3 regions of the Phenylobacterium sp. genome follow, and region 1 is predicted to be linked to each of the others. Evidence: predicted binding sites of a transcription regulator. Region 1 holds the regulator's gene; each other region holds the start of a gene.
The links. The regulator LexA, encoded in region 1, represses DNA repair genes until DNA is damaged. The targets are predictions, from matches to a motif close to ATGTTCNCNANNTGTTCT.

Region 1 (3,271 bases):
GCGCACATCATCTCGATCAGCGGCCTGCACATGGCCATCGTGGGCGGCTTCGCGTTCGCTGCCGCGCGGCTTCTGGTGGCGGCCTGGCCATGGCTGGCGCTCCGGGTCTCGGGCAAGAAGGTGGCCGCGCTGGTGGGGCTGGCGGCGGTGGGTGGGTATCTGGTGCTGTCAGGCGCGCCGCCGCCGGCCGAGCGGGCCGCGATCACCGCGGCGGTGGCGTTCGGGGCGATCCTGGCCGACCGGCAGGCGATCAGCCTGCATGCGCTGGCGCTGGCGGCCATGGGCGTGCTGCTGCTGCAGCCCGAGGCCGTGACCGAGCCGGGGTTCCAGATGAGCTTTGCCGCGACCGCCGCGCTGGTCGCCCTGGCCGAGGTCTGGCCGCGGCCGGTGAAGGAGATCGAGGTCCCCTGGTGGATCCGCTGGCCGCAGGCGGCGATGACCTGGACGGCGGCGAGCCTGGCGGTGAGCTTCGTGGCGGGCCTGGCCACGGGGCCTTTCGCGATCCAGCACTTCAACCGCGTCTCGACTTGGGGCCTGTTCGCCAACCTCGTCGTCGCGCCGATCTCGTCGTTCCTGATGATGCCGGGCCTGGCGCTGGGCGCGGCGCTCACGCCATTCGGCCTGGGGCAGGCGCCGCTGGAGGTGGCGGGGTGGTCGATCGGGTTGATGAACCAGGTGGCGGCGACTGCGGCCGGCGCGCCAGCGGCGCAGGTGGTGATCCCCAGCGCGCCGGACTGGGTGCTGCCGGCCAGCTTCCTCGGACTGCTGTTCGTCTGCCTGTGGCGCGGGCCGTTCCGGTGGGCTGGCCTGCCGTTGGCGCTGGCGATCCTGTGGGCGCCCCGGCCTGCGGCTCCGGATGTGTGGGTGAGCGCCGACGGGGCGGCGGTGGCGGTTCGGGAGGGGCGTGAGAGCGTCCTGCTGCGGCCCGATGTGAAGCTGTTCGGCGCTGAGTTGTGGTCGCGGCGACGCGGGCTGACGCCGGTGATCAGCGAGCCCGAGCGGGACGCGCGGTTCCAGTGCGACCGGTGGAGCTGCCTGGCGAAGGCCGAGGCTCCGGTGAAGTTGGCGGCGGCGTGGAACCTGAAGCGGCCGTTGAAGGCGGGCAGGTTGGAGGCGCTCTGCACGGGAGCTGACGTGGTGATCCTGCGGAACAGCTTCAAGCCGGAGAGTTGCGCGGCGCCGCTGGTGCTGACGGGGGCCGACTTCGCGGCGGGCGGCTCGGCCGAGCTCTATCGGCAGGGCGGCGGCTGGCGGATCGTCTGGGCGCAGGACCAGCGGGGGCGGCGGCCGTGGACCTGGGGGTATGACCCGCGATGATGTTCGCCAGGCCGCTGCGCGAGCGGGTCCGGTCGGGCGAGATCACCACCAGCGTGCGGATCTGGCTGACGCCGCGGGTGAAGGTGGGCGGGCGCTACCGGCTGCTGGACGGGTTCATCGAGGTGACGCGCCTGCGGGAAGTGGACCTGGACGACGTCACCGAGGCCATGGCGCGGGAGGGCGGGTTCGAGAGCCTGGAGGCGCTCATGAAAACCGCCCGCCACGGGCGTGGCGAGCGGGTCTTCATCGTCGATTTCGTATGGGTCAGTGGTAGCGGCGGATGAGGCCGACCAGCTTGCCCTGCACGGCCACCTGGTCAGGGCCGAAGATGCGGGTCTCGTAGGCGGGGTTGGCGGCTTCGAGGGCGATGGACGCGCCCTTCTTGCGCAGGCGCTTGAGGGTGGCTTCCTCGCCGTTGACCAGGGCGACCACGATGTCGCCCGAGACGGCGCTGTCGGTGCGCTTGATGACCACGAAGTCGCCGTCGAGGATGCCGGCGTTGATCATCGAGTCGCCGGCGATCTCGAGGACGAAGTGCTCGCCCGCGCCCAGGATGCTCTCAGGCACCGGCATGCGGTCGCGTTCCTGCTGGATCGCCTCGATCGGCGTGCCGGCGGCGATCTTGCCGAGGATCGGCAGTTCGCGGCTGTCGTTGGCGGCGACCGCGACCGCGGAGCCGGCCTCGACCAGCTGGGGTTTGAACGGGGCCCGACCCTTGGGCGGGGCGGCGGCGGTGGCCTGCTGCGGCAGCTTCACCACTTCCAGCGCCCGGGCGCGGTGGGGAAGGCGGCGAAGGAAACCGCGCTCTTCCAGGGCGGTGATCAGCCGGTGGATGCCGGACTTGGAGGCCAGATCGAGGGCCTCCTTCATCTCGTCGAACGACGGTGAGACGCCCGATTCCTTGATCCGCTCGTGGATGAACATGAGCAACTCATGCTGCTTGCGGGTAAGCATTTCAGGACCTCGCAGAACAAACCGCCAACTTCTGTCGATGTTCTCTAGGTGTTCCGCGTTAATGTCAAGTTACACCTAGGCCCACTGAAATCGTTGCGGTTTTTCTCATGTAGAGCCGACTCAGCCCAGCAGGGCGCGAGTCGCCGCGGTGACGTCGGCCTGGCGCATCAGGCTCTCGCCGACCAGCATGGCGCGGGCGCCGGAGGCCTCGAGGCGAGCGGCGTCGGCGGCGGTGAACAGGCCGCTCTCGGTGACCAGCAGGGCGTTCGCCGGCGCGAGCGCGGCGAGGCGCTCGGTGATCGCGAGGTCGACGGTGAAGGTCCGCAGGTCACGGTTGTTCACCCCGACGAGGTCGGCGCCCAGCCGTCCGGCGCGGGCCATCTCGGCCTCGTCATGCACCTCGACCAGCGCGTCCATGCCGTGGGCGCGGGCCTCGGCCATCAGGTCGGCGGCCAGCGCGTCGTCCACCATCGCCAGGATCACCAGAATGGCGTCGGCGCCCAGCGCGCGGCTCTCGGCCACCTGCCACGGGTCGACCAGGAACTCCTTGCGGATACAGGGCAGCGAGACGGCGCCGCGGGCGGCGGTGAGGTAGCTGTCGGCGCCCTGGAAGCTGGGCGTGTCGGTGAGCACCGACAGGCACGCCGCGCCGCCGGCTTCGTAGGCGCGGGCCAGTGCCGGCGGATGGAAGTCCGCGCGGATCAGGCCCTTGGACGGCGAGGCCTTCTTGATCTCGGCGATCAGGGCCAGGCGGCCGGGGCCGTGGGCGCGCTCCAGGGCGGCGCGGAAGCCGCGCGGCGCGCTGACGCCGGCCGTGGAGATCGCGGGGCGGGCGGCCTTCCGCTCTGCGACCTCGTCACGCTTATAGGCAGCGATCTTCTCGAGAATATCGGCCATCAGGAGTCCAGCGACCGCGGCGCGATCTCGACCAGCTTGTCGAGTGAGGCCTGGGCGCGGCCGTCGTCGATGACCCGGGCCGCCAGTTCGACGCCTTCGCGGA
Region 2 (3,271 bases), 4.4 Mb from region 1:
GTGCTGATCTTCAACTTCCTCCAAGGCGGACCGCTGGCGGGCCTGGCGATCCCGCTGACCCTGGCGACCCTGGCCTACATCGCCATCGCCGGGTTCCTGGTCGCCGGGGTGTGCGGCTACATGGCTGGCCTGATCGGATCGTCCAACAGTCCCGTGTCGGGCCTGGCCATCCTGGCGGTGCTGGGCGCCTCGCTGATCGTGGCCACCATCGGGGCCAGCGCCATGCTGCGCGATCCGATGCCGCTGGTCGCCTTCGCCCTGCTGGTGACCGGCGTACTGCTGGCCGTGGCGGTTGCGGCCAACGACAACCTGCAGGACCTCAAGACCGGCCAGCTGGTCGACGCCACGCCCTGGCGGCAACAGGCGGTGCTGGTCATCGGCGTGATCGCCGGATCGGCGGTGATCCCGCCAGTGCTCGAGCTGCTGAACCGGTCGAACGGCTTCGCCGGATCGCCGATGGCCGGCATCTCGGACCAGCCCCTGCCGGCTCCGCAGGCGACCCTGATCTCCACCATCGCCAAGGGCGTCATCAGCCACGACCTGGACTGGGGCCTGATCGGCGTGGGCGTGCTGGTGGGCGTGGCGCTGATCGTCATCGACGAGCTGCTGCGGCGGACCCGGCGCTACAGCCTGCCGCCCCTCGGCGTGGGCATGGCCATTTACCTGCCGGCGACGCTCACCTTGCCCGTGGTCATCGGCGCGGTGGCCGGCTGGCTGTACGATCGCCGGCTCGCCGGCAGGCCCGATAGCGAGTCCGCCAAGCGCCTGGGGGTGCTGGTGGTCTCGGGCCTGATTGTGGGCGAGAGCCTGTTCAATGTGGCGCTGGCCGGCCTGATCGTCGTGACCAACTCCGGTTCGCCACTCGCCCTGGCTCCCGAAGGGTTCGGACCCGCGCCGGTGCTGGCGCTGGCAGGCTACGTCGGCGTGATGGCGTTCCTCTACGGCTGGGCGGGACAACGGCGGGCCTAAGGGATTCCCGGCCTGTTCTTCCTGCTGCCACCGTGGTGTCAGCAAGCCTCGCGTGCGCGATGCCGCAGGATCTATGTTCGCTTTGCGTTCCTGTGTTATGCGTGAGTCCCGTCACCTACATTAGGCGGTCTCGCGGATGGACCTTTCCGTGGGCTCTCCGTGTTTCCGGGACCTTATGGCTGACCAGCACAATCTGATCCGCGTTCGCGGCGCTCGCGAACACAATCTCAAGGACGTCAACGTCGACATCCCGCGCGGCGAGCTCGTCGTGATCACGGGGCTGTCGGGCTCGGGCAAGAGCTCCCTGGCGTTCGACACCATCTATGCCGAGGGTCAGCGCCGCTACGTCGAGAGCCTGAGCGCCTATGCGCGCCAGTTCCTGGAGCTGATGAGCAAGCCCGACGTGGACCTCATCGAGGGCCTCTCGCCAGCGATCTCCATCGAGCAGAAGACCACCAGCCGCAATCCGCGCTCGACGGTCGGCACAGTCACCGAGATCCACGACTACATGCGCCTGCTCTGGGCGCGAGTGGGCGTGCCCTATTCGCCGGCCACCGGCCTCCCGATCGAGAGCCAGACCATCTCGATGATGGTCGACAAGCTGGTCGCCCTGCCGGACGGCACGCGGCTCAACCTGCTGGCGCCCGTCGTGCGCGGCCGCAAGGGCGAGTACCGCAAGGAGTTCGCCGAGTGGCAGAAGGCGGGCTTCCAGCGGGTCAAGGTCAACGGCGAGCTGATGCTGATCGAGGACGCCCCCGTCCTCGACAAGAAGTTCAAGCACGACATCGACATCGTCGTGGACCGCATCGTCACCAAGCCGGGCCAGGAGCAGCGCTACGCCGACAGCCTCGCCACCGCGCTGAAGCTGGCCGAGGGCATCGCCGTGGCCGAATGGGCCGACCTCGCCGAGGGCGAGACGACGCCGAAGCAGCTGCTGTTCTCCGAGAAGTTCGCCTGTCCGGTCTCAGGCTTCACGATCAGCGAGATCGAGCCCCGGCTGTTCTCGTTCAACAACCCTTACGGCGCCTGCCCAGTGTGCGACGGCCTGGGAGCCAAGCTGGCCTTCGACGCCGACATGGTCGTACCCGACAAGGACAAGAGCCTGCACAAGGGCGCCATCGCGCCCTGGGCGAAGGGCCCCTCGCCGCTCTACACCCAAACCCTGCAGGCGCTGAGCCGCCACTACGACTTCTCGATGGACGAGCCGTTCTGGAAGCTGCCCGAGCCGGCCAAGAACGTGATCCTCTATGGCTCGGGCGCGGAGAAGATCCGCTTCATCTACGACGACAACGCCCGCAAGTACGAGGTCAACAAGACCTTCGAGGGCGTGCTGCCGAACCTCGAGCGCCGCTGGCGGGAGACCGACAGTTCGTGGGTCCGCGAGGAACTGGGCCGCTACCAGTCCGAGACGCCGTGCCTGGCTTGCGAGGGCTATCGCCTGAAGCCGGAGAGCCTGGCGGTAAAGATCGCCGGCCAGCACATCGGCGAAGTCTCCCGGCTGGCGATCCGCAACGCCCAGCAGTGGTTCGAGGCGCTGGAAAGCCAGCTCACCCCCAAGCAAATGGAGATCGGCCGCCGGATCCTGAAGGAGATCAACGATCGTCTCCGGTTCTTGGTGAACGTCGGTCTGGACTACCTCAACCTCTCGCGCGCCTCGGGCACCCTGTCGGGCGGCGAGAGCCAGCGCATCCGCCTCGCCAGCCAGATCGGCTCGGGCCTGACCGGCGTGCTCTATGTCCTGGATGAGCCCTCCATCGGCCTGCATCAGCGCGACAACACCCGCCTGCTGGAGTCGCTGCGCGGCCTGCGCGACCTGGGCAATTCGGTGCTGGTGGTCGAGCATGACGAGGAGGCGATCATGACCGCCGACCACGTCATCGACATGGGTCCGGCCGCGGGCGTCCACGGCGGCCACGTCATCGCCGAGGGCAAGCCGGCCGACATCATGGCCAACCCCGACAGCATCACGGGCCAGTACCTGGTGGGCACGCGCGAGATCGCGGTGCCCGAGGATCGTCGCCCGATCTCGAAGAAGAAGGTGATCCGTGTCGTCGGCGCGAGCGGCAACAACCTGAAGAACGTCACCGCCGAGATTCCGGTGGGCACGTTCACCTGCATCACCGGCGTCAGCGGCGGCGGCAAGTCCACCTTCACGATCGAGACACTCTACAAGGCCGCCGCTCGGCGGCTGCACAACGCCTCGGACGCGCCGGCCGCCCACGAGCGGATCGAGGGGCTGGAGCACTTCGATAAGGTCATCGACATCGACCAGTCGCCGATCGGCCGCACGCCCCGGTCCAAC
Region 3 (3,271 bases), 1.7 Mb from region 1:
ATCGCCAGCGGCATGATTTTCATCCTGCGCGATGTCACCCAGCGCGAACGCAGCGAGCGCGCCCTGCGCCGCAACGCCCGACGCCTGCGCGCCGCCAACGAGACCCTGCGGCTCGCCCACCAGGCGGCGCGCGCGGCTACCTGGGAGTGGCGGGACGGCGGCGCGATGCGCTGGCTGGACGTCGCGGCCGCCCGCGCCCTGATCGGGCTGTCCGCCGTCGATGGGGCCGACGAAGCCGTGGCGGATTGGCGCGCCTTCGTCGTCGCCGACGACATCGACCGGGTGATGGCGACCCTGCGCGGGCTGGTCGATCGCGACGAAGCGTCCTTCGAGTTTCGCGTCGCCGCCGCCGACGGCCGCCATCGCTGGTTGCGCTCGAGCTGCGCGGTCGTCGACCGCCGCGCCGATGGCGGGCCCGGCCGGGTGGTGGGCGTCACGCTCGACATCACCCCGTCCAAGCTGGCCGAGGCCAAGCTGCAACGCGAGGTGGGCGAGCGCCGGCGCGCCGAGGAACGTCAGCAGCTCCTGATCCACGAACTGAATCACCGGGTGAAGAACATGCTGGCGACCGTCCAGTCGGTGGCTCGCCAGAGCCTGGGCCGCGCCGGTGGGGCCGGGCCGCTGGCCGACTTCGAGAACCGGCTGATGGCGCTGGCCTGGACCCACGACATCCTGACCCGCGAGCGCTGGGCCGGCGCATCGCTCACGACGATCCTCACCCGCACGATGTCGCCGCACGGGCCCGGCCGGTTGGCGCTCTCGGGTCCCGACCTGCGCATCTCGCCCAAGATGGCGCTGGCGCTGGCCATGGGCGTGCACGAGCTGGCCACCAATGCTGTGAAGTACGGCGCGCTGTCGGTCGATGGGGGGCGCGTCGAGATCGCATGGCGGCTGGACGAGGAGGCTCCGGCCCCGATGTTGCGGCTGGAATGGCGCGAGCGGGGCGGTCCGCGCGTGACGCCGCCGGCCACCCGCGGCTTCGGCGCACGGCTGCTGGAGCGGGGGCTCGCCCACGAACTGGGCGGCAAAGTCACCATCCGCTTCCTGCCGGCCGGGGTGCGCTGCGAGATCGTGGCCCCCTTCGACCCCGAGCCCGGCGAGGCGCCCGATCCGCCGCGGCCGGAGTTCGACGGCGACCGCACGCCGGCGCACTAGAGCGGGTCAGTCCGCGGGAATCTCGAAGGCCGGATCGACGCGTCGGATGAACTGCATCGCCGCGGCCGGGGCGCGTACCTTCCCCTCGTGGATCACGTAGGCATAGACGTCGCGCGGGCCTTCCGGCGGACCCGTGCGGTCCACCGGCGTGAAATCGCCCGGCACCTCGCCCCGTGCATAGCTCTGGAATCGACCGGCCCACAGATCGAGGTCCTTGGCCTCGTAGCCCGTTGGGATTTCGTCGTCGGCCGAGAGCAGGCGCAGATAGACGAAGTCGGCGGTGATGTCGGGGATGAAGGGGTAGTTCTCGTTGTCGGAGTTGCAGATCGCCACGCCCCGGTCGCGGCACAGGCCGATGAACTTCGGGTCGTTGAACGTGCCGTTGCGCACCTCCAGCACATGCCGCGCGGGCAGGTCTCCGACCTTCTCCGGCAACAGGTCGATGAAGCCCGCGAAGTCGTCGTAGTCGAACTTCTTGGTCGGCATGAACTGCCACAGGATCGGCCCCAGCCGGTCGCCCAGCTCGGTCAGGCCCTGGCCCAGGAAGATGTCCATGCTGGCCTTGCCGTCGGCCAGCACCTTGCGGTTCGTGCAGAAGCGCGAGGCCTTCACGGCGAACTTGAACCCGTCGGGCGTCGAGGCCCGCCACTTGGCCCAGCTGTCGGGCTTGAACGACGAGTAGTAGGTGCCGTTTATCTCGATCGAGGTCAGATGGCGGCTGGCGTACTCCAGCTCGGCGGCGTGCTTCAGTCCCTTGGGATAGAATACCCCCCGCCACGGCTCGAACGTCCACCCGCCGATGCCGCAGCGGATCCGACCTGCTTCAGCCATGTCACGCCTCCGGTGTTGCCGACGCTACAGGTACCGGCGGTTGCGCAAGTTCTCAAGATGTTCTCTGTCCAACCCCCTCGCTTCGCGACGCTCGGGGGAGAGGCGTTCCTACGTCCGCTGCCCTACTTCCGCTGCGCCTTCGTCTTGTCGCGCTCGGCCTTGAACTCCGCGCCGGCTTTCCAATCGGGCCAGATGCGGCTGTTCGCCAGTTTCTGGCCCAGGTCGAACAGCAGCGCGCCGTCGGCTTCGAAGCCCTTGGGGTCCCAGGTCGGGTCGAACTCGTCGGCCGGCTGGTGGTACTTGTCGGCGGTGTAGGCTGTGCGATTGGCGAGGCCGGCCGCCTTGCCTCCGGTCACCAGATCCTGGCCGCCGCCGAAGCTGATCGCCGGCACGCCCACCTTCGCGAACGGGAAGTGATCCGAACGGAAGAAGCTGCCGGCTTCGGGGCGGGGGTCGGGCGTGAAGTACCGGTCGTGGGTCTTGCCCACCGCGATCAGCTCGTCCTGCAGGGTCAGCGGCGCATTGCCGGAGGTGGTGAAGTCGCGCGCCAGGCCGGTCGGGCCCACGCCATCCATGTTGAGCACGCCCACCGTCGTGCCCAGCGGATACAGCGGGTTGCGAGCGTAGTACTCCGAGCCCAGCAGGCCCTTCTCCTCGGCGGTCACCGACAGGAACACGACCGTTCGCTGCGGCTTTTGACCCTTGGCGAAAGCGCGGCCCAGTTCCAGCAGCATCGCCGTGCCCGAGGCGTTGTCGAGCGCGCCGTTGTAGATCGTGTCGCCCTTGGCGTCGGGCTGGCCCACGCCCAGGTGGTCCCAGTGGGCGGTGTAGAAGACGCGCTCCTCGGGATGCTTGCTCCCGATCACTGCGCCCACGACGTTCTTCGAGACCACCTTCTGCACATCGACGGCATAGTCGGCCGAGAAGGTGACGCCCTTCAGCGCCACCGGCTTGAACGCGCGGGTCTGGGCCTGCTTCTTCAGGGTATCGAGGTCGAAGCCCGCGGCCTTCAGCAGGCCCGCGGCCACGTCGCGCTGCACCCAGCCCTCCAGCGGGGCGTGCGCCTGCGACGGATCCTTGCGGATGACGTCGAAGATCTCGTTGGTGTTGGAGTTCTTGACCGTCGCCCAGCCGTAGGCGGCGGGCGCGGTTTCATGGATGACCAGGAAACCCACCGCGCCCTGGCGCGCGGCTTCCTCGTACTTGTAGGTCCAGCGGCCATAGTAGGTCATGGCCTTGCCGCCGAAGTCGCCGGACCCCGTTTCGAAGTCAGGATCGTTGACCA

Region 2: a site for LexA is predicted at 1,043-1,060, ahead of uvrA (excinuclease ABC subunit UvrA). Genes of this name have one in related genera too.
Region 3: a site for LexA is predicted at 2,033-2,050, ahead of ACQ66R_RS09655 (DUF72 domain-containing protein). Genes of this name have one in related genera too.

What each region holds. Positions count from the first base shown of each region.
Region 1 is NZ_OZ260078.1:272,621-275,891, reverse strand. It holds gene ACQ66R_RS01375 (ComEC/Rec2 family competence protein) at 1-1,317, shown strand, start outside; gene ACQ66R_RS01370 (ASCH domain-containing protein) at 1,314-1,601, shown strand; gene lexA (transcriptional repressor LexA) at 1,582-2,271, opposite strand; gene trpC (indole-3-glycerol phosphate synthase TrpC) at 2,392-3,168, opposite strand; gene trpD (anthranilate phosphoribosyltransferase) at 3,168-3,271, opposite strand, start outside.
Region 2 is NZ_OZ260078.1:4,643,834-4,647,104, reverse strand. It holds gene ACQ66R_RS22865 (OPT family oligopeptide transporter) at 1-969, shown strand, start outside; gene uvrA (excinuclease ABC subunit UvrA) at 1,145-3,271, shown strand, end outside.
Region 3 is NZ_OZ260078.1:1,990,138-1,993,408, reverse strand. It holds gene ACQ66R_RS09660 (sensor histidine kinase) at 1-1,155, shown strand, start outside; gene ACQ66R_RS09655 (DUF72 domain-containing protein) at 1,162-1,986, opposite strand; gene ACQ66R_RS09650 (M28 family metallopeptidase) at 2,109-3,271, opposite strand, start outside.